DNA from 3 places in the Streptomyces alboniger genome. Region 1 is predicted to be linked to each of the others. Evidence: riboswitches for the same ligand, from Rfam matches in the RefSeq annotation. Region 1 holds a riboswitch; each other region holds the start of a gene.

Region 1 (7,563 bases):
TCCTCCTCATCAGGGACCGCAAGGAGGCCACCCCGGAGGAGACCGAGACCGAAGCGGCGCGCAGCGGTGAGCTGACCACGGCGGCTTAGACGCCCGTCGGGCCCGGGTGGCCCCGCTCAGCGGGGCCCTCGGGCATTGGTTCGCACCACCCCTCCGGATGGCGTACAGTTGTGTTTACCGACGCGGGGTGGAGCAGCTCGGTAGCTCGCTGGGCTCATAACCCAGAGGTCGCAGGTTCAAATCCTGTCCCCGCTACTGAAGACCCAGGGCCGGAAGCGTTCATCGCTTCCGGCCCTGGGTGTTTTCCGGCTCCGTGTGCCGGGGCAGGACGTGCGTAACCCGCTCGGCCCACACCAGGTCGCCCCCGCACCCCGCTCCGGGAAGCCTGAGTGCAGCGCGGTGATGGGCGCGGACTCGGCGGGAGACAAGCGGTGGGGCAGCGTGGAGGAACCGGCGGTGGGACCCGCGGAACCACCGCGCACGAGCGGGCCTTCGTCCGCGCCCTGCCCCTCCTGCTCCTGACCGTCGGCATCGTGTACGACGCCTCGACCCCGGCCGAGTTCACCGCCGCCCCGCTCTTCACGGCCGCCCCGCTGATCGCGGCTCCCTTCTACTCGCTGCTCAACACCGTCCTCACGGGCATCACGGCCTCCGTCTCCGTCCTGGTGCTGCACTACGGCAACACCAACACCAGCCATGTCGAGGCCGTCACCGAACTGGTCACCGTGGCGACCGTCGCCGCCCTCGCGATCGTCATCAACGGCGTCATCCATCGCGGCAACGACCGTCTCGCCACCGCCCGCTCCATCGCCGAGGCCACCCAGCGGGCCGTCCTGCCGCAGCCGGACCCCCGCATCGGCGGGCTCGACATCGCGGCGCGGTACGAGGCCGCGCAGGCCGACGCGTTCATCGGCGGCGATCTGTACGCCGTACAGGACACCCCGCACGGCGTACGGCTCGTCGTCGGTGACGTACGGGGGAAGGGCATGGGCGCGGTGGCGGCCGTCGCCGTCGTCATCGGCGCGTTCCGGGAGGCCGCCGAGCAGGAGGCCACTCTGGAGGCCGTGGCGGAGCGCCTGGAGCGGGCGCTCGCGCGTGAGGGCACCCGGCGGGACGGGCTCGACGCCTTCGAGGGGTTCACCACCGCCGTCCTCGCGGAGATCCGGCACGGCGAAGGGCTCGTACGGCTGGTCAACCGAGGGCACCCGGCGCCCCTGCTGCTGCGCGGCGACGGGCGGCTGTGTGTGCTCTCCGCGAGCGAGCCCGCGCTGCCGCTCGGCATGGGTGAGCTGGGGTTCTGGCCGGACCGGGCGGACGAGTCGGAGTTCCCGCCCGGCGCGATGCTGCTCTTCTACACGGACGGCCTCTCGGAGGCGCGGGACGCAGCGGGGGAGTTCTACGATCCCGCGACCCGGCTCGGCGGGCGGATCTTCCCCGGCCGCGAGGGGCCGCACGCGCTGCTCGCCGCGCTCGCGCAGGAGGTGCGGCGGCACACCGGGGGCGCGGCGACGGACGACATGGCGCTGCTCGCGGTGCGGCGGCCGACGGCCGGGGACGCCGAGGTCACCGGCCGTGACTGAAGTGCACCCCTCTGCATAACAAGTGACGTCGTGTCAAGGGAATGTGAAGTTCCGGTGGCGGGTGGGCGGGGGTCCGCGTTAACGATCAACCGGAACAGCTTGGAATACGGACCCACTGTCTATTAACGTTCGATAACGCAGCGCGGTCGTCCCAGCCGTCACTAGAGGCGGCTCCGTGCGCACACGCCTAATCCCGCAAGGGAGCCGGGGAACCACCAACTTGGGGTGAATCGGGCATCTGTGCATCCGTGCCAGATGTTCGTAGGAGACCTTCCTGCTCCGAACCCGTCAGCTAACCCGGTAGGCGAGAAGGAAGGAAAGGAGTGCGCCCCAGTGGCGTCCAACCGGCCTGCCCCCCAAGCCGTGTACGTACCGAACGACGACGAGTTCGGTGGGTACGACCCAGAGACCTGGGAGGAATGGAATCCCACTGAGGAGTCCGTCCGTCCCGTCCGCGGCAGGCACCGTGTGCACAAGAAGGGCGGCGGCGGCCTCGCCCGCAGCTCGACCGTGCTGGGCGTCGGCGTCATCGCCGCCGTCGGCGCGGGCGGCATCGCCACCGCGCAGGACGGCAAGCCCCCCGTCTCCCTATCGATGCCCGACCTGGGCACCGTCACGGACTCGCTGCCGGAGGCCAAGTCCCTTCCGGGCGTGGGCTCCCTGATATCCGACGACGCTCCGGACGCCGCGGGCTCCGACGCCGTCCCCGCCGGCGCCCCGCTCACGACCGCCGGTATGACCTCCGCCGACGCGGGGCAGGGCACCTCCGACGCGGGCGAGGCCCTGCGCGCCCGGATCATGCAGCAGGCCGAGAGCCAGCAGGACCAGGCGGACGACGCGGTGCGGACCGCGGCCGAGGAGGCCGCCGCCAAGAAGGCCGCCGAGGAGGCCGCCGCCCAGCAGAAGGAAGCCGAGCGCGAGGCCGACGCCAAGGCCGCCGCGAAGAAGAAGAAGGAGGAGGAGGCCCGCAAGGCCAAGGCCCTGGCCGAGCGCCGCGCCAAGCTCGCGAGAAGCTACGCCATCCCCACCTCCTCGTACACCCTGACCTCGCACTTCGGTGACTCGGGCTCGATGTGGTCCTCCGGTCAGCACACCGGTCTCGACTTCGCCGCGCCGACGGGTACCCCGCTCAAGGCCGTGCACACCGGCACCGTCAAGGAAGCCGGCTGGGCGGGCGCGTACGGCTACCGCACGGTCCTTGAGCTGTCGGACGGCACCGAGGTCTGGTACTGCCACCAGTCCTCCCTCAACGTGAGCGTCGGGCAGAAGGTCAGCACGGGCGACGTCATCGGCCGCGTCGGCGCGACCGGCAACGTCACCGGGCCCCACCTCCACCTGGAAGTCCGCACCTCCGGCGGCGCCGCCATCGACCCGCTGGCCTGGCTGCGGAGCAAGGGCCTCAACCCCTGAGCGGACTTGACGCTTCTTTGGGCAGGCCTCCGGAATTCGGTTTCCGGCAAGGACGTTGAGGAATGCATGACTCCTCTTCGTACCCTCGGCGCATCCGACCTCGAAGTCTTCCCGCTCGCCCTCGGCGGCAACGTCTTCGGCTGGACCGCCGACCGGACCGCGTCCTTCGCCGTCCTCGACGCCTACACCGCGGCGGGCGGCAACTTCATCGACACCGCCGACGCCTACTCGTACTGGGTGGAGGGCAACAAGGGCGGCGAGTCCGAGACCGTCATCGGCGAGTGGCTGGCCGAGCGCGGCAACCGCTCCGATGTCGTCATCGCGACGAAGGCCGGCGCCCACCCCGAGTACCAGGGGCTCGCCGCCGACACCGTCAAGAGGGCCGTCGACGCGTCCCTGCGCCGCCTGGGCACCGACTACATCGACCTCTACTACACCCACTACGACGACCCGTCGGTCCCGGTGGAGGAGATCATCGGGGCGCTCGACGAGCTGGTCAGGGCCGGCAAGGTGCGCGCGATCGCCGCCTCCAACATCAGCCCCGAGCGGCTCCAGGAGTCCCTCGACCTCTCCGACCGCGAGGGCCTCGCGCGCTATGTCGCGCTCCAGCCGCACTACAACCTCGTCTCCCGCGACACCTACGAGGGTCCGCTCCAGGCGGTCGCCTCCCGCTCCGGCCTCGCGGCCGTCCCCTACTACGCGCTCGCGTCCGGCTTCCTCACCGGCAAGTACCGCCCCGGCGCGCGGGTCGAGAGCGCGCGCAGCGGACGGGTCGAGGAGTACGTGGGCAGCGAGCGGGGCGACCGTGTCCTCGCCGCGCTCGACACGATCGCGGCGGAGCGCGGCGTCCAGGTCGCGACCGTGGCGCTCGCCTGGCTGGCGGCACAGCCCACCGTGGCGGCACCGATCGCATCCGCACGCACGGTCGAGCAGCTGCCGGCCCTGCTGGCGGTGGCGGACGTGGAACTGACGGAGACGGAGACCGCGGCGCTCACGGCGGCTTCGGCCTAGCGGCGGCTACGAGCGGTAGGGGTTGTACGGGGCTTGGACGTACGGAGCCCCCGCGTACGGGGCCTGGGGGTGACCCGGGTACCCGTACGTGTGCCCGTACCCGTACCCGTACCCGGCGTACGGCATGGGCATGGGCATGGGCATGGGCATGGGGAGCATGACCGGGGCCGTCGCGCGGGCCGCGTAGGCCAGGGCGGGGCGGGCCGGTTCGCGGCGCTCCCAGAGCTTTTCGAGCAGTTCCCGTTCGCGTACGACGAAGTCGGGTCCCGCCCTGCCGCGCCGGCCCCGGTGGCGCAGGAACGCGAGCGACGTCGCGTACATCTCGTACTCCACGACCGTGCGGGCCGCGGCCTTCCCCCAGGTGTACGAGGCGTAGTCACGGGCCAGCGCGCGGGCGCGCATCGAGCCGAGCGCGAACGGCTCGGGCGGGGTGAGCCAGCCCGCCGCCGTGTACGCGGGCAGCTCCGCGCGGATCAGGCGCAGTTCGCGCTGCCGGGTCCAGATCGCCAGCCAGGTCAGCAGGCCGAAGGAGGGCAGCATGATCAGCGCGTACACGGTGAAGAAGCCGTACTGCCCGAAGACCGCGGAGCCGTTCCACAGCGCGTGCATGCCCATCGCGAGCAGCAGCCCGGTGAGCGGGAGCAGCACGCGGCGCAGGTGATGGCGCTCGGCGGCGAACGCGGCGAGGCCGAAGCCGATGCCGGTCAGGACCGTGAACAGCGGGTGCGCGAAGGGTGACATGACCACGCGTACGAAGAACGTCGCGGCCGTCACGGAGGCGAGGCCGCTGTCGCGGCTGAGCTGGTCGGTGACGAAGGCGTTGCCGAGGTAGAGGATGTTCTCGGTGAACGCGAAGCCGGTCGCGGTCACCCCGGCGATCACCACGCCGTCGACGAGGCCGGTGAAGTCCCGTCTGCGGAAGAGGAAGACGAGGAGTATCGCCGCCGCTTTGGCCGATTCCTCGACGATCGGGGCGATGACCGTGGCGCCGAGGGTGTCGGCGCTGTGGGGATCGGCGGTGGCGGTGGCTATCCAGCGGATCGCGAAACTGTTCGCGACGATCGCGATGAGCGCGGCCGCGCAGGCACCCCACGCGAAGGAGAAGAGGAGGTTCCGCCAGGGTCCCGGCGCCACCCGGTCCAGCCAGCGGAACGCGGCGACGAGCAGCGGTACAGGAACCGTGGCGAGGCCGAGCCCGACGAGGAAGCCCTCGGTGCCGGTCTGCTCCCTCACCAGGGCGAGGATCACCAGGCCGGAGAGGGCGAGCAGCGTGACGAGCCCGGCCGCCCGTATCGCGCGCCGCTGCCACCAGTGGGCGCGGCGCAGCTCCCCCGGGGCGGGGGCCTCGGGGGGTATCGGATACGGAGGACTGGTGGCCACGTCGTTGACCCTAACGAGGGATACGGGTGGCCGCGACGGGGTGTCAGATCCGGGGGCTTGTTCCGGCGTCCTCGCGGGCCGGTTCGTGAAGGGTGTCGACGCGGCGGAAGAGCAGGTCGTGGACGGTGTGGCCCTTGTCCAGGCCCTGGCCCTCGAAGCGGGTGAAGGGGCGGAAGCCGGGGCGCGGGGCGTACCCGCCGTCGGGCTGGGTGTTCTCGAAGTCGGGGTGCGCGGTGAGCACCTCCAGCATCTGCTCGGCGTACGGCTCCCAGTCCGTCGCGCAGTGCAGCAGCGCACCGGGCTTGAGCGAGGGCGCGGCCAGCGTCAGGAACTCCGGCTGGATCAGGCGGCGCTTGTGGTGGCGGGCCTTGGGCCAGGGGTCGGGGAAGTAGACGCGGAGTCCGTCGAGGGACTCGGGCGGGAGCATCTCGCGGAGCAGGATGATCGCGTCGCCGTTGGCCACGCGGACGTTCGTCAGGCCGCCGCGCTCGGCGAGTCCGAGGAGGTTGCCCTGGCCGGGGGTGTGCACGTCGACGGCGAGGATGCCGGTGCCGGGGTCGGCGGCGGCCATCTGCGCGGTGGCCTCGCCCATGCCGAAGCCGATCTCCAGGACGACGGGGAGGTCGGGGCGCGGCCCGGTCTCGTCCGCGAACAGCTCGGCGAGGTCCAGCTTCCGCAGCCCGTCGATGTCCAGCCCCCACGTGGGCCAGAGCCGCCGCAGGGCATCACCCTGGCTGGCGGTCACCCGGCTGCGACGCGGCTGAAAACTGCGGATGCGCCGCTCGTGGTGCGACCCGGCGGGATCGGGGGAGGGCCCTCCGGGAAAACGGGGCGCGGCCTGCGCACGGCCACCGGACCGAGGGGCTTCGGGGGTATGGGATGAGTCAGACACAGTGCGGCGATTTTACGGGTCGGGACGGGCGGACGCGGGCTTGTGCCTAGTAGGGGGCGCGCGGACGTGCCCCGGGATCCGACGCGGGGCACGTAGACGTGCCCCGTAAGGGGCGCGGGGAATCGACGCGGGGCGCGCAGATGTGCCCCGTAAGGGGCGCGGGGAACTGCGCGCTCAGCCACCGCCGCCCCGCAGGGAATCCGCGCTCAGCCTCTCCGGGCCCTCCGGGTCGCCGCCCCTCTCCGGGCCCCCGGGATTGCCACCCTCAGGCCCCCTGAGAGGCCCCCCGCAGCGCCCCGAGAGCCCGGCGGGCCACCTCCCTGCCAATGGGGAGGGACGCCGTCGCCGCGGGCGAGGGGGCGTTCAGAACGTGCACCGCGCGCGGCCCCTCCCGGATCAGGAAGTCGTCGACCAGCGTCCCGTCCCGCAGGACCGCCTGGGCCCGGACCCCGGCCGGGGCGGGCACCAGGTCCTCGGGGCCGATCCCGGGCAGCAGCCTGCGCACCGCTTCGGTGAACGCCCCCTTGGAGGCGGACCGGCGCAGCTCACCCGCCCCGTACCGCCAGTGGCGGCGGGCGATGTGCCACGAGCCCGGCCAGCCGAGCGTGCCGGCCAGTTCGCGGGGGTGGACGGCCGACCAGGTGTACCCCTCGCGGGCCAGGGCCGGGACCGCGTTCGGCCCCACGTGGACGCCGCCGTCGATGCCCCGGGTGAGGTGGACGCCGAGGAAGGGGAAGGCGGGGTCGGGCACGGGGTAGACGAGACCGCGCACCAGCTCGGGGCGGGCCAGTTCGAAGTACTCCCCGCGGAACGGCACGATCCGCATGCCCGGGTCGTCGCCCGTGAGCCGCGCGACCTCGTCGCAGTGCAGCCCCGCGCAGTTCACCAGGACCTTGGCGCGGACGATGGCGCCGTCGGCGGTGCGGACGGCGACGCCGCGGTCGGGGCGGCGGTCCACGCGGACGACGTGCCCGCCCGCGCCGTAGCGGATGTCGGCGCCCGAGGCCGCCGCCAGGTGTTCCGCCACCGCGCCGTAGTCGCAGACGCCGGTCGTCCCGACGTGGATGGCGGCCAGGCCGCGGACCTCCGGCTCGTACTCCACGATCTGGGCGGGGCCCAGCTCGCGCACCGGAATGCCGTTCTCCCTGCCGCGCTGGACGAGGGCGTGGAGGCGGGGCAGCTCGGCCCGGCCGGTGGCGACGATCAGCTTGCCGGTGACCTCGTGCGCGATGCCGTACTCCGCGCAGAACTTGATCATCTCGGCGGCGCCGCGGACCGCGTACCTGGCTT
Region 2 (7,563 bases), 2.3 Mb from region 1:
GCGCTCGGCGGTGCCGCTCTCGTCGATGTCGTCGTACTCGTGGACCTTCCCCGGCTCGGCGGCGTCGCGGCGCCACTGCGCGTACTTGACGGCTTCGGCGAGGGCACGGACGGCTCGCTCGGCGGCGGGGTAGGCGGGGATGCGGTACTGCTCCGCGGGAGCTTCGGCGGGCTCCGCGGCGGCGGTGGGGGCCGGGTCCGGTCCGGCCGACGCCGCGGCGGGCACGCGGGGCTGGGGGTCCGTGGCTCCCGTGGGCGCCTTCGGCCGGGCGTCGGGCCGGGTGCTGGTGGCCGCGGACAGCGCCTCGGCGAGGCCGCCGAGTTCGACGTGGACCACGGCGACGGGCTTGGCGGGGCACCCCGCCGCGGCGGCCCGCAGCTCCGTGGCCAGCGTCTCGGGGTCGGCGGAGACCCCGTCCTCCCGCACCCAGGGAATGGCGTTGACGATCACCGCGTCGCACCCGTCGTCCGACAGCGCCTCGGCGAGCGCGGCCCGGAAGTCGGCCGGTGTGGCGCCGGTCGTGAGGTCGCGGGGCGGCAGCGGGCGCAGCCCGTCGGCGACACACGCGTCGTACGTGAGCAGCCCCAGCGACTCGGAGTTGCCGAGGATGCCCACCCGGGGGCCGGACGGCAGCGGCTGCCCCGCGAGCAGCAGGCCCGCGTCGACCATCTCCGTGACGGTCTCCACGCGGATGACTCCGGCCTGGCGCAGCAGCGCCGACACCGTGGCGTGCGGCAGCCGCGTGGCCTGTACCGCGTGCCCCGTGGGCGTGATCCCGCTGTGCCGGGCGCCCTGCACCACGACGAGCGGCTTCGCGGTCGCGGCGCGGCGCGCGAGGCGGGTGAACTTGCGGGGGTTGCCGATGGTCTCCAGGTACATCAGGGCGATGTCGGTGTCCGGGTCCTCGTACCAGTACTGAAGGACGTCGTTGCCGGACACGTCGGCGCGGTTCCCGGAGCCGACGAACGTGGACAGGCCGGCGCCCCGGCGGTGCAACCCGGACAGCAGCGCGATGCCGATGGCGCCGGACTGGGTGAACAGACCGATGCGCCCGCGCGCGGGGGGCTCGGGAGCGAGCGAGGCGTTGAGCCGCGCCTGGGGCGAGGTGTTGATGACACCGAAGGCGTTGGGGCCGATGATGCGCATGCCGTACGAACGTGCCTGGCGCACCAGTTCGCGCTGGCGTCCGCGTCCCTCGGCACCGCTCTCGCCGTACCCGGCGGAGAGCACCACCAGGCCCTGCACCCCGCGCTCACCGCACTCGGTGACGACCTGGGGCACGCGGTGGGCGGGCACGGCGATCACGGCGAGGTCGACCGGCTCCTCGATGGCCGCCACGGAGCGGCACGCGGGCACCCCGTCGAGCTCGGCGCCCTCGGCACCCTCGGCGAACGCGCTGTTCACCGCGTACAGGCTCCCGGTGAACCCGGCCTCCTTGAGGTTGCGCAGTACGCTGCGGCCCACGCCTCCGGGGGTACGGCCCACGCCGATCACCGCGACCGAGCGCGGCGTCAGCAGCCGCTGCACGGAGCGCCCCTCGGCACGCTGCTCGCGGGCGCGCTGCACGGCGAGCGAGCGGTCGGTGGGCTCCAGGTCGAACTCCAGGCGTACGACGCCGTCCTCGAAGCTGCGCTTCTGCTGGTAGCCGGCGTCCGTGAACACCTTGATCATCTTGGTGTTGGCGGGCAGGACCTCGGCCACGAAGCGCCGGATGCCGCGCTCCCTGGCGACCGCCGCGATGTGTTCGAGGAGCGTGGAGGCCACGCCACGGCCCTGGTGGGCGTCCTGCACGAGGAAGGCGACCTCGGCCTCGTCGGCGGGCGCGCTGGCGGCCATGCCGCGCTCGTCGATGCGGTCGTAGCGGACGGTGGCGATGAACTCACCGCCCACCGTGGCCGCGAGCCCCACCCGGTCCACCTGGTCGTGGTGGGTGAAGCGGCGCACGTCCTTGGCGGACAGGCGGGGGTAGGGGGCGAAGAAGCGGTAGTACTTCGACTCGTCCGAGACCTGCTCGTAGAAGCTGACCAGGCGGTCCGCGTCCTCGGTGGTGATGGGCCTGATCCGGGCGGTGCCTCCGTCACGCAGCACCACATCGGCTTCCCAGTGGGAGGGGTAGTCGTGCCGATCCTGCTGATCCGACGGGGTCTGCATGGGGCCAGGGTACGGGTCGCGGGGCCGTCTGGACCGGGGCAGGCTGGGAGGGGCCGTCGGGCCGGCGGAGCACTCGCGACGGCATGAGACACTGGTCTAGACAAGTGTGAAACACCTGGAAGGGCAGCAACACATGGCTGAGCGCCGCGTCAACGTCGGCTGGGCCGAGGGCCTCCACGCCCGACCCGCCTCCATCTTCGTCCGCGCGGCCACGGCCGCCGGCGTCCCCGTGACGATCGCCAAGGCCGACGGCAACCCGGTCAACGCCGCCTCGATGCTCGCGGTGCTCGGCCTGGGCGCCCAGGGCGGCGAGGAGATCGTGCTCGCCTCCGACGCCGAGGGTGCGGACGCCGCCCTCGACCGTCTGGCGAAGCTGGTCGCGGAGGGCCTTGAGGAGCTCCCCGAGACGGTCTGAACCACGCAGTTCCCTTCGAAGGGCCCACCCTGGAATACGGGGTGGGCCCTTCGTCGATTTATGGGTGCCCTTCGTTTTCCCGAGAAAGGCAGCAGACTTATTCGGAAAGCACAAATAGCCGCCTCGGGCAGCACGAATAGCCGCTCCTAAATTCCCGCGGCGATGCTCTCCTCGGCACCTTCTTTGTATACGACATGTGCGTTAACTCGGGAAGCCCGCCGTGTTTACGTCATGTTGCATATCCCTCACGCGGCCACCCCGCGGTGCGTCACGCCCGCCCCGTGGTGAATGGCGCAATCGGTGCGCGGAGTTCGCCCGCTCCGCGTGGCTCGTGGTGAGCGCCCTGGCCCGGTCTGCGTCCCCGCGGGCCACCGCGTCGACGATCGCCGCGTGCTCGGCCCAGGACTCGACCGGCGCGGCCGGGGGCTCTACGACGTACATCCAGGCGATCTTGTGCCGGAGCTGGGTGAGCAGCGTGATGAGGCCGGGGCTGCCGGATGCCTGGGCGAGCGTCTCGTGGAACCAGCCGTCCAGCGAGCGCAGATCCTCCCCCTGGCCCTTTCGTGACCGCTGCTGGCCCAGCCGGACGAGGCCGCGCAGGACCTTGAGGTGCGCGTCGGTGCGGCGCTGGGCGGCGCGGGCCGCGGCGAGGGGTTCGAGCAGCGTGCGCAGCTCCAGGAGGTCGGCGGCCTCCTGCTCCGTGGGCTCGGCGACACAGGCGCCCGCGTGCCGCCGCGTGACGACGAAGCCCTCGGCCTCCAGGGTGCGCAGGGCCTCGCGCACAGGGACGCGCGAGACGCCGTACCGGCGCGCGAGAAGCTCCTCGGCGAGCCGACCGCCCCTTTCGTAGACACCGGAGACAATGTCGTCCCGGATGGCCGTGCATACCGAGTGCGCGGGAATGCGCATGACCGGACCTCCGCCTTAATCCCCGCGAAACGCGGTCGACCGACGCTCGTTCAGCGACTCTATTGCAGGGCATCGGATTTTCCGATGGCGGGCCGGAATCCATGGATATCTTTTGGCCAAAGGCGGACGGGCCGGGAAACGGGCGGTCCGGAAACGACGAAGGCCCCGGCTCGGGGGAGCCGGGGCCTTCGGTGAAGTGCGGGGCGGTCAGACGTTGACGCCGTGCGAGCGGAGGTACGCCACGGGGTCGATGTCCGAGCCGTAGTCGGCGCCGGTGCGGGCCTCGAAGTGGAGGTGCGGGCCACTGGAGTTGCCGGTGGAGCCCGAGAGGCCTATCTGCTGGCCCGGGGTGACCGTCTGGCCGACGGTGACGCTGAGGGACGACATGTGGCCGTACTGGGTGTACGTACCGTCGTTCATCTTGATCACGACGTTGTTGCCGTAGGCGCCGCCCCAGCCCGCCTCGACGACGGTGCCGCCGCCGACGGCGTGGACCGTGGTGCCGGACGCGGCGTGGAAGTCGACGCCCGTGTGGCTGCCGGAGGACCACATGGCGCCACCGGTCTGGTAGCCCGTGGAGACGTACGAGCCGGCGATCGGGGAGACGTAGGTGTTCAGGCGCTTGCGCTCGGCCTCCCGGGCGGCGCGCTCCTTGGCCTCGCGCTCCTTCTTGGCCTTCACCTTGGCCTCGGCCTCGGCCTTGCGCTTGTCCTCCGCGGCCTTCTTCTTGGCGGCCGCTTCGGCCAGCTTGGCGGCGGCCGCGTCGTCGGCGGCCTGCCGCTGGGCGGCGGCCTGCGCGTCGATCGTCTCGGCGAGTGAACCGCCGACGGATATCGCCTGGGTGAGTCCGGTGTGCTCGAGGGCCGCGTCGTCGGCGGCGGCGAGCGCGGGGGCGGCCATGCCGCCGATGACGCCGGTGGTGGTGAGCGCGGCGACACCCGCGACGTTCGCAGTGGTGCGGGTGAGGCGGCTGGGACGACGGTGCTTCCCGGTGGCACGGGTGAACGCCATGAAGCGGCTGATCCTTTCCTTCCTTCTCGCCTACCGGGTTAGCTGACGGGTTCGGAGCAGGAAGGTCTCCTACGAGCCCCTCGCCTGACGGCAAGGTGCCCGATTCACCCCAGGGGACATGTGGGTCCCCGGCTCCCCTGGCTCGCGCCGTACGGGGACTCGGCGATGACTGTCCGGTGCCGCGGGTGCGACGTACTGCGTGACGAACAGACGGACTGACGCTAAACGTGCCGTCTGTCAATCGACAAACAGAACGCGAGTTTTGTAGCGCACGCCACACGGCAGACAGGCAACCTCCATATGAATTCGGACATATGGGGACCCCGACGGCCGAAAAGGTCGCCGGGGCCCGATATGTCCTACCTGTCACTCAGCCCGTGACCACACTCACTTCGCCGATGCCGAGCGCCCTGACGGGCTCCTCGATCTGTGCGGCATCCCCGACGAGGACCGTCACCAGGTGGTCCTCCGGGAAGGCGCTCACGACGGCCGCGGTGGCCTCCACGGTGCCGGTCGCCGCCAACTGCCGGTAGAGCTGCGCCTGGAAGTCGTCCGGGAGGTTCTGCTCGACCTGGTCGGCGAGCGTGGCGGCCACGGAGGAGGCCATCTCGAACTTGAGCGGGGCAACGCCCACCAGGTTCTGCACCGCCACGTCGCGCTCGGCGTCGGTCAGGCCCTCCGCGGCGAGCGTGCGCAGGACCTTCCAGAGGTCGTCGAGCGCGGGACCCGTGGACTCGGTGTCCACCGATCCGCTGATGGCGAGCATCGCGGCGCCCGTGCCGTCCGGGGCGGAGCGCAGGACCTGGCTGAACGCCCGTACGCCGTAGGTGTATCCCTTCTCCTCGCGCAGGACGCGGTCCAGGCGGGAGGTGAGGGTGCCGCCCAGGCAGTACGTGCCGAGGACCTGGGCGGGCCAGATCCTGTCGTGCCGGTCCGGGCCGATGCGGCCGATGAGGAGCTGCGTCTGGACGGCTCCGGGGCGGTCCACGATGACGACGCGGCCCGTGTCGTCGGCGGTGATCGGCGGCATCGGGCGGGCCTCGGCGGTGCCGCCCGTCCAGGTGCCGACGGTGTCCGCGAGGACGGCGTCCAGGTCGGTGCCCGCGAGGTCGCCGACGACCACCAGGGCGGCCGTGGCGGGGCGGACGTGCTTCTCGTAGAAGGCGCGCACCGCGGCCGAGTCGATGGCGGTGACCGTCTCCTCGGTGCCCTGGCGGGGGCGGGAGATGCGCGAGGTCGCCGGGAACAGCTGCCTGGACAGCTCCTTGGCGGCGCGGCGCGCGGGATTGGCGGCCTCGTGCGGGATCTCGTCCAGGCGGTTCCGGACGAGGCGCTCGATCTCGCTGTCCGCGAAGGCGGGGGCGCGCAGGGCGTCGGAGAGCAGGCCGAGCGCCTTGGGGAGGCGGGAGACCGGGACTTCGAGGGAGACCCGGACGCCGGGGTGGTCGGCGTGCGCGTCCATCGTGGCGCCGCAGCGGTCGAGCTCGGCGGCGAACTCCTCCGCGGAGTGCTTGTCGGTGCCTTCGTTGAAGGCCCTCGCCATGATGGTGGCGACGCCGTCGAGGCCCTCCGGCTCGGCGTCCAAAGGCGCCTCGAGGTTGACCTCGACGGCGACGACCTGCTGGCCGGGGCGGTCGCAGCGCAGCACCGTGAGGCCGTTGGGCAGGGTGGAGCGCTCGGGGGCGGGGAAGGCCCACGGCTTGGCCTGGCCGGCCTGGGGCTGCGGGTGGAACTGCATCGTCGCGGCCTCGCTCACTTCGCCGCCTCCTCTTCCTCGTCGGTCTCGTCGGCGCCGTCGGTGGCCGTCACGGGCTCGTACACGAGGACCGCGCGGTTGTCGGGGCGCAGGCGGGCCTTGGCGACCTCCTGGACCTCCTCCGCGGTGACGTCCAGGACGCGCTGGACGGCGGTGAGGGCGAGCTGCGGGTCGCCGAACAGGACCGCGTACCGGCAGAGTTCGTCCGCGCGGCCCGCGACCGTGCCGAGCCGGTCGAGCCACTCGCGCTCCAGCTGTGCCTGGGCGCGCTCCATCTCCTCCGGAGTGGGACCCTCCGCGGCGAACCGGGCGAGTTCCTCGTCGACGGCGGCCTCGATGACCGGGACCTCGACATCGCCGGAGGTCTTCACGTCCAACCAGCCGAGCGAGGGCGCGCCGGCCAGGCGCAGCAGCCCGAACCCGGCCGCGACGGCGGTACGGTCGCGGCGCACGAGCCGGTTGTAGAGCCGGGAGGAGTCGCCGCTGCCGAGGACGGTCAGCGCCAGGTCGGCCGCGTCGCACGCGCGCGTGCCGTCCTCGGGGAGGCGGTAGGCGGCCATCAGGGCGCGCGCCGGGACCTCCTCCTCGACGACCTCGCGCAGCTCCTCGCCGATGCGCTCCGGGAGGGAGCCGTCCCGCGGGGGCTGTTTGCCGTCGTGGGAGGGGATCGACCCGAAGTACTTCTCGACCCAGGCGAGCGTCTGCTCCGGGTCGATGTCGCCGACGACCGACAGCACCGCGTTGTTGGGCGCGTAGTACGTGCGGAAGAACGCGCGGGCGTCCTCAAGGGTGGCCGCGTCCAGGTCGGCCATGGAGCCGATCGGTGTGTGGTGGTAGGGGTGGCCCTCCGGGTACGAGAGCGCGGTCAGCTTCTCGAAGGCGGTCCCGTACGGGACGTTGTCGTAGCGCTGGCGGCGCTCGTTCTTGACGACGTCGCGCTGGTTCTCCATGGACTCCTCGTCGAGCGCGGAGAGCAGCGAGCCCATCCGGTCGGCCTCGAGCCACAGGGCCAGCTCCAACTGGTGGGCGGGCATCGTCTCGAAGTAGTTGGTGCGCTCGAAGCTCGTCGTGCCGTTGAGCGAGCCGCCCGCGCCCTGGACCAACTCGAAGTGGCCGTTGCCGGGCACCTGCTTCGAGCCCTGGAACATCAGGTGCTCGAAAAGGTGAGCGAGGCCGGTTCGCCCCTTGACCTCGTGGCGGGAGCCGACGTCGTACCAGAGGCAGACCGCGGCGACCGGGGTCAGGTGGTCCTCGGAGAGCACCACGCGCAGGCCATTGGCCAGCCGGTGCTCGGTCGCTGTCAGGCCGCCGGAGCCGGCCT
Region 3 (7,563 bases), 3.6 Mb from region 1:
GCGAAGGTGCCGTACGGCGTCCTGCCCTTGCTGTAACCGGGCGCGAAGACCATCGAGATGTTGGTGTTGGCGGGCGAGGAGCCGCGGCGCACGCAGTGGGCGGCCGTCATCACTGCGGAGCGGTTGGCGCTCTTCACGGCAGTGGCCGTGCACCAGGTGTCGGCGCCGTTCGCGTTGACGAAGAAGAGCCGCCCGACGGTCTTCAGGGTGGTGCCGCGCCACGGCTTGGCCTTCGGACCGGTCGGACCGAGGTCCACGGACTCGCCAACGGCCTTCATGCGGGCGGGTGTCCAGTAGGCGAGGGCCTCCTTGCGCTCCTGTGCGGTGTACTTCAGCACGGAGACCGGGCCGGCGGAGGCGGCGGGCGCCGTGTGGGTCACTGCCGTTGCCTGGACCGGCGCGGCGAGGGCGAGAGCCGTGGCGGCCACGGCCAGTCCCGTGGCGCGGCCACGAAGTCGCCGGGTCGGGTACGTGGTTGTCTCGGGCATGGCGGGACTCTCCTCGGCTGGTGCGGTCGGCGATGGGCAGTCGGCGATCGGCAGTCGGCGGTCGCTGGCTGCCGGCCCGCACTCCAAGAGAGGGGAAGGCCGCTGTTCAGTTGGCACTGTCGACGATCTGTGACACAGCCGGCCCGGCGATCGTCAGCCGCATTTCCCCCACGCCCGTGAACGCACCTCTCGTCTCATCCGTATTCAGGGGCCGAACACACTCCCGGCTTCGGCCGGTGATCGGGCTCGGCATCCGCGCAGGAGGCGACGACTTGAGGCACAAGCGCATACCCAAGCGAAAGGCTGCTCTGGCAGGGGCTGTGGCGATGGGCACGGTGGCGACAGCTCTGTTGCTCCAGCACGCCAACGCCTCACCGTCCGGGGAGGAGGCCGCTTCGGCGTCCGCCGCCAAGCGGCTCAGCGCGGCATCGGCGACACGGCTCGTTCAGCCGCTGGCCTCACAACTCGGCGATGCCTACGGCGGAGCCTTCTACGACAGGGAGAAGCGGCAGCTCATCGTCAATGTCGCGGGCGGCGGGGACGAAGCGGGTGCCCAGGTGAGAAGGGCGGGCGCCGTGGTGCGGAGCGTCACCCACAGTGCCGGTGAACTGAAGGACGCCACCGAGACGCTGAGGAGCCGGGCCAGCGTGAGCGGAACCTCGTGGTCCATAGACCCCAGGACCAACCAGGTCCTGGTCACCGCTGACCGCACTGTCACCGGCGAACGGTGGGACAGGCTCGAGAGGACCGTCGAATCCCTCGGCGCGGGCATGGCCCGCATCCAGAAGTCCAAAGGCGAGTTCAAACCGTTCGCCGCGGGGGGCGACGCCATCTTCGGGGGTGGCGCGCGCTGTTCGCTCGGTTTCAATGTGACGGCCGGGGACGGAAGCCCCGGGTTCCTCACCGCGGGGCACTGCGGGGTCGCCGCCCAGCAGTGGTCGGAGGACCCGAACGGCGCGCCCATCGGTACCGTCCAGGCCGCGACGTTCCCGGGAGACGGCGACTTCGCGCTGGTCACGTACGACGATCCGGCCACGGACGCCCCGAGCACCGTTGACACGGGTAACGGTCAGCCCACCCAGATCGTGCGGGCCGCCGACGCGGCGGTCGGGCTGGAAGTGTTCCGCATGGGCAGCACCACCGGGCTCCGGGACGGCGCGGTCACTGGGCTGAACGCCACGGTGAACTACCCGGAAGGCACCGTCTCCGGACTCATCCAGACGGACGTCTGTGCCGAACCGGGAGACAGTGGGGGCGCGCTGTTCACCGGCGACGGGAGCGCGATCGGGCTCACGTCGGGCGGCAGCGGCGACTGCACCGCGGGCGGTGAGACATTCTTCCAGCCCGTGACCACCGCACTGGCCGCCGTCGGCGCCACGATGGGCGACGAGGGCGACTGAAGTACGCCCCACACGAAGCGCGGTGGTGAGGAGGGCTGAATCCCTCCTCACCACCGCGCCGCCCGCGGATGCGTCAGTGCCGGCCGCCGGCCTTGTGGCCGAAGCCCTCGTGGTCGTAGCCCGCGGCCGTGGACCAGGTGATGCCCCACGGGCCGCCGACGTTGTCGTACGTACCGGCGAACCCTTCGTGGTCGTAGCCCGTCTCGTGGCGCGGGTTGTAGCGGTGGTGGTCGTCGTCGGCGACGGCCGCGCCTGCGCCGACGGCCAGGACGGACACGGTGAGAGCGGCGGCGAGGATGGTCGAGCGAACGCGCATGAGTATATTCCTCCTGGAATACGCAGATACTGTCGCTATGTCACCTGCCGCGGCAGCAGGGCCGCGTAACGGCACAGCACACCCTCTCCACCCGAACGGACCTCCGGTTCCTACCGTACGGCCCACTTGATCGGCTCCTTGTAGTACCCCTGCGAGTACGTCACCGCCTTCAGCGTGGTGTCGGCGGGGATGAGGTACGGCTCGCACAGGGTGCGCGTCTCGCCCTTCTTCCATATGTCGTCGCTGCCGAGGCTCTTCGTGCCGTCGTTGCCGAGGCAGTCGGAGGGACGGCTGGAGAGGTCGCCGATGAGGAGGAACTGCGTCGCGGGCTCGCCCGCGGAGGTCTCGCCGCTCACGTTGCCCATCACCATCGGCTCCTTCACCGCGGAACCGCCCACGTGCTCGGCCTTCACGTAGATCCAGGCGACCTTCAGGTCCTTGTACTTCTTCTTGTCGTTCAGCTCGTCGAGGTCCGCCGGCTTGCCGAGGGTGACCTTCGTCGGCGTGAGGGAGAACTTGCCGGTCTTCTCGTATCTGGTGATCTCCTGTGCCGGCCCTGCCTGCCCGAGCTTGAGGTTCTTCGGCGCCTCGCTCGACTCCGAGGACCCGCCGGCCCCGCCGGACCGGCTCTTCTTGCCGGAGCCGCCTCCGCACGCGGCGAGGGAGACGGCGGTGAGGGTGGCGAGGACCGCGAGGCCGATGTGCCGGCGGTACCGCGTGGTGCGCTGAGTGCTCATGTGTTCCTGATCCTGTGTTCCTCGGTGTGGAGGGTGACTCAATCGGCAGAGCGCCTCGAACGCAAGTCACTGCTGGAATACCGCTCGATCTGGTCGAACAGCGCGGGCGGCGGCAGGGGCTGGTGGGGGCTCAGATCCCCATCGCATACATGACCAAGGGTGTCGTGATTCGTTGGGAGGCTCCTACGCGTCGATGGACGCCCGTCCTTCCCATGAATCGAATGGAGCTGTTGTGGCAGTGGAACGAACGGCGGTCAACCCGGTGCCTTCGTCGCTGGAGATGGGGTTCAACCAGGGTGAGCTGGTTTCCGGACACACGCGGACCCTGTACTGCTCCGGGCAGACCGCGATGAATGACGACCGCAAGCCTCAGCACGACGGCGACATGGCCGGGCAGTTGGCGCTGAGCCTCGACAATCTGGAGACGGTGCTCAGCGAGGCCGGCATGTCCCTCGCGCATCTCGTCCGGCTCAACGTCTATACCACCGACGTCGATTTGCTGTTCCCGCATTACGGCGTGCTGGCATCGCGATTGGGCGCTGCCGGGGTGGCACCGGCCACCACCATGCTCGGGGTGACGCGGCTGGCGGTCCCCGGTCAGTTGGTGGAACTGGAAGGAACAGCCGTCGCATGACGTGACGTCACCGGCGCGATTCCCCCGCATTCTCTGCTCGTGCCGGTCAACCGGCACGAGCAGTCTGCTTTTCCGGCGCAGCCACCCGCCGGGGAGTGGCATGCCAACGGGCACAGGGGGTGCGATATGTCCTTCTTTGCAGCGGAAATCACGATAACCCCGAATTCCACCCCGCCCCATTCAGTGAAATGGGTCACGCCGACAGCCGTGATCGTTAGAGACCCCGCGCACATTTCCGTTCCCCGCAAAGCGAGTTGACTTTCTTGATCAGAAAGAGCGAGGAGTTCTGACTCCCAAGGACGACTCTCCGCATTCGCCTGTGTGAATTCCCGCCTTGTTCCGCCCTGCCTTTCTCGCTTAATGTCACCGTCAATCCGGGCGGAACGCCGAATCCTGCCGCTGTCCGGAAACCCTTCCACTCACTCACACACGGCAGGAGCGGGGGACCCAGGTAAGCCGCCGATCCGGTTTCCGGAACGGCTCGGGGTGAAGGCGCGTTCAAATGCGCCGGGACAGCTCCCGTCCAAACCCGACAGCTCACCTCGCAGGCGACGGAGAGGAACTCTTTCATGCCCGCAAAGGGAAAGCACCGCCGTCCGAAGTCCAGATCGCTCAACCGCGGCATCGCCGCCGCGGGCACGGGTGGAGCCGTCCTCGTCCTGCCGGTGCTGGGCGCGACGAGCGCCGGCGCGGCCCCGAAGCCGGCCGCGGACGCGAGCGCGTACGTCGTCGTCGCGGGCGACACCCTCTCCAAGATCGCCCGGGAGCACTCCGTGAGCGGTGGCTGGAAGAAGCTGTACGAGGACAACCGCGGCGTCCTCGGCGGCGACCCGAAGCTGATCCACCCCGGCCTCAAGCTCACTATCGGCGCGAAGGGTCCGGCGGAGCCCGCGAAGAAGGCGGACGCCTCCCCCGCGTCCGCCGAGCGGGCGGACCGCTCCGAGCGTGCGGCCGCGCCGGCCGCAGCCCCGGCGAAGAAGACCTACGCCAACAACCTCGACGGCTGGATCAGGGAGTCGCTCGACATCATGGGCCGGCACGGCATACCCGGTTCCTACGAGGGCATCCACCGCAACATCATGCGCGAGTCCTCCGGCAACCCGCTGGCCATCAACAACTGGGACTCCAACGCCGTCGCCGGCACCCCGTCCAAGGGGCTCCTCCAGGTCATCGCCCCCACGTTCGCCGCGTACCACGTGCCGGGCACGTCGCTGGACAGCTACGACCCCGTCGCCAACATCACGGCCGCCTGCAACTACGCGGCCGACCGCTACGGCTCGATCGACAACGTGAACGGTCCGTACTAGGCCCCGGCGAGAGCGGCGAGGAAACGCCCTGCGATGCCGACGGCCCGGCGTACGTGGGATCAGCCGCGTACGCCGAAGTCGACGCGGTCGGTGAGACCGGCGGCGGCGAAGGCGGCGACCAGCTCGTCGCGGCCCTCGGTGAAGTGGGCCCAGCTGTCGTAGTGGACGGGGACCACGCGGCCGGCGTCGAGGATCCTCGCGGCCTCGGCGGCCTGGGCGCTGTCCAGGACGATCAGCCGGCCGTCGAAGACGTCGGAGAAGCGGGGCGCTCTCCCTCGACGCGGTCAAGGACATCGCCGAGCGCTTCGCACCGGTGGGCCGCAGATCGGTTCGACCTCCTCGCGCGGGCCGGGGCCGTGGATGGCGGGTACGCCGGTCACGGTGACCGTGCCGGGCCCGCCGTCCCGGCGTTCGAGTTCGACCGACTGCCAGTCGGCGAGACCCGTGGCCGCCTCGCCGAGACGCTCCCCGCCACCGGGGGCGGTGAGCGTCAGCGGGATGTCGGCGAGCGGGGCCCGGCCGAGGTGTCGAGATTGTCGGCGTGCTCGTCGTGCGAGAGCAGGACCACGTCGACTCGGCCGAGATCGGCGGGGCTGCCGTCGGCCGCGGCCGTCTTGGTCAGCACGACGGCCGGGGCCTGGTGGTCGCCGGAGCCGTCGAACGTGGGGTCGGTGAGAAAGCGCAGGCCGCCGTAGTCGAAGAGGGCGGTCGGGCCACCGAATACGCGGACGGGGACGAGGGGGACGGGAAAGGGGGCGGTTCGCCGCCGACGCCGCCGACCTGCTGACCTCCCCCGACGCCGCCCGCGCGTATGCCCGCCGCGCAGCGACGGACTGAGCGCCCCAGCTTGAGAACAATGCGAGGGCTAGCCCGGCTCCGGCGGATCCGTACAGCGAAGCCACCACATGCGCCGATCGGACGTGTCAGGCAGCAACCGAACCGCACGCGTCGACGTTGCAGACCAAGCGGTCGCTTACTGCTACTCTTGCGGATCTCATCCGGACATTCATATGTCATAGACATGACGCGCACACGCTCCCGGCTCCGGGGCCCCGAGGCCGCTGCGAGGAGACATCGCCCGTGGGCACAGTCGTCGACGACACCGCCTCCGCGGAGTTCCACGCGTTCTTCGAGCGGCACTACGCCGCATTGGCCCGGCTCGCGCACCTGTTGACCGGCGAGGCGGATGCCGCCGACGACCTGGCCGCGGATGCGCTGCTCGCGCTGTGGCACCGCTGGGACCGGGTGCGGGCGAGCGAACACCCGGCGGCGTACGCGCGGGGCGTGGTCGTCAATCTGGCCCGGACGCGGATACGCGGCGCGGTGCGCGAGCGGCGGCGTGTCGCGCTGTTCTGGGCCCCGCGGGAGGAGAAGACAGAGAATCCGGACGTGGCCGGGGTGGTCGACGTACAACGGGCGCTACACAGACTGCCGTTCCGGAAACGGGCGTGTGTCGTGCTGCGCCATGCGTTCGACCTGTCCGAGAAGGACACCGCGCTGGCCCTGGGCGTGTCGGTCGGTACGGTCAAGAGCCAGACGTCGAAGGGGATGGCCGAGCTACAGCGGCGGCTCGGCACGCACGACGCCGCGCGTGAGGTGCACACGGCGATGGCGCGTACCGGGACTGCCGGAGGCAGGGACCGATGACCATGCGGCGGGACGTGCACGACGAGCTGCGCGCCCGGCTGCACGAGGCGGCCGGGGCGCACCGGCCCGACCGCGCGCGATCCTGGCACGACTCGGACGCGGCATGGCGCAGGAGGATTCGCCCAGCTCCCGAGCGGCCCGTCCGCCCCGGTTCGGCTGGGTGCGCGCGGTTGGCGTCACCGCGGCGGCCGCGGGGACCCTCGCCGCCGGCGGCCACGGCATGGCCTCCGTGGTGAACGACGAGCCCCTGAAGCAGACGGTCGCGGTGACGCCGACCCCCACCACGCCCACCCCGTCGACGGACGCGCCGCGCCGGGTGCCTTCACCGATGGCCCCGGCGCCCGTAGATCCGGCACCCGCGGACCCCACGCCGGGCACCTCTCGCGCCCCCCGAGCGCCCCGCGAGCCGAGCGGCTCCCCGTCACGTACGCCCGATACCGGCGCGCCCGCCGCCGGTGAGCAGGACGGGCCACTGTGGTCGGACGGCTCCGTGGGCCCGCACAGCAACGACTTCTGGGCGCAGAGCAACGTCACCCTCAAAACACGCCAGGAACTGACCGCGGTGACCGTCGAGTTGCGGATCGCCCAGACCGGCGGGGTCACCTCCACCGGCGCCTGGCGGTCGCTGCCCGAGTCCGACTTCACACTGACGATCACCGAGAAGGACGGCTACCTCATCCACACCTGGGTGCTCAAGCAGGGGCGTACGGTCCCGGTCGGCCAGTGGATGTTCGCCGCGCAGTACAACCACGCCCGCGGCGGCCGGGACGCCCGGGGCGACCGCTACGCGGCCGCCGCCCGGACGCGGAGCGAACAGCTCACCGTGTCGGGCGACTTCGCCCGGCACGACGACTGATCCCAAACAGGCGGCAACCTTTTCCCCACCCGTGGCGACCAGATGGCGCAAGATCTTCCCCACGCAAGGAATGGGCTCGCCAGGGCCGCCGCGTCCTGGTCCGCGGACACCGGCAGCAAGCCGGTGCCGAAGACCATCCCGGTCTCCGGTGAGTACGACGGCGGGATGAAGAAGTTCT

The links. Region 1 has a riboswitch for cyclic di-AMP ahead of CP975_RS16650 (M23 family metallopeptidase). Riboswitches for the same ligand answer to the same signal wherever they lie in the genome.
Region 2: it holds a riboswitch for cyclic di-AMP, as region 1 does, so the genes downstream of both, CP975_RS26905 (M23 family metallopeptidase) here and CP975_RS16650 (M23 family metallopeptidase) in region 1, are expected to answer to the same signal.
Region 3: it holds a riboswitch for cyclic di-AMP, as region 1 does, so the genes downstream of both, CP975_RS32330 (transglycosylase SLT domain-containing protein) here and CP975_RS16650 (M23 family metallopeptidase) in region 1, are expected to answer to the same signal.

The regions. Positions count from the first base shown of each region.
Region 1 is NZ_CP023695.1:3,762,560-3,770,122, reverse strand. Features, by position in the region: gene CP975_RS16665 (MFS transporter) at 1-89, shown strand, start outside; tRNA gene CP975_RS16660 (tRNA-Met) at 182-255, shown strand; gene CP975_RS16655 (PP2C family protein-serine/threonine phosphatase) at 432-1,580, shown strand; cyclic di-AMP (ydaO/yuaA leader) riboswitch at 1,755-1,902, shown strand; gene CP975_RS16650 (M23 family metallopeptidase) at 1,914-2,990, shown strand; gene CP975_RS16645 (aldo/keto reductase) at 3,057-4,001, shown strand; gene CP975_RS16640 (PrsW family intramembrane metalloprotease) at 4,008-5,381, opposite strand; gene trmB (tRNA (guanosine(46)-N7)-methyltransferase TrmB) at 5,425-6,273, opposite strand; gene lhgO (L-2-hydroxyglutarate oxidase) at 6,539-7,563, opposite strand, start outside.
Region 2 is NZ_CP023695.1:6,024,975-6,032,537, reverse strand. Features, by position in the region: gene CP975_RS26920 (bifunctional acetate--CoA ligase family protein/GNAT family N-acetyltransferase) at 1-2,151, opposite strand, end outside; gene CP975_RS26915 (HPr family phosphocarrier protein) at 2,285-2,566, shown strand; gene CP975_RS26910 (GntR family transcriptional regulator) at 2,768-3,475, opposite strand; gene CP975_RS26905 (M23 family metallopeptidase) at 3,683-4,486, opposite strand; cyclic di-AMP (ydaO/yuaA leader) riboswitch at 4,500-4,661, opposite strand; gene CP975_RS26900 (M16 family metallopeptidase) at 4,857-6,242, opposite strand; gene CP975_RS26895 (M16 family metallopeptidase) at 6,239-7,563, opposite strand, start outside.
Region 3 is NZ_CP023695.1:7,401,995-7,409,557, reverse strand. Features, by position in the region: gene CP975_RS32355 (trypsin-like serine peptidase) at 1-488, opposite strand, end outside; gene CP975_RS32350 (S1 family peptidase) at 815-1,888, shown strand; gene CP975_RS32345 (hypothetical protein) at 1,962-2,204, opposite strand; gene CP975_RS32340 (hypothetical protein) at 2,315-2,941, opposite strand; gene CP975_RS32335 (RidA family protein) at 3,180-3,575, shown strand; cyclic di-AMP (ydaO/yuaA leader) riboswitch at 3,982-4,141, shown strand; gene CP975_RS32330 (transglycosylase SLT domain-containing protein) at 4,145-4,882, shown strand; partial or broken gene CP975_RS32325 (MBL fold metallo-hydrolase) at 4,942-5,567, opposite strand; gene CP975_RS32320 (SigE family RNA polymerase sigma factor) at 5,963-6,529, shown strand; partial or broken gene CP975_RS32315 (hypothetical protein) at 6,526-7,385, shown strand; partial or broken gene CP975_RS32310 (pectate lyase) at 7,464-7,563, shown strand, end outside.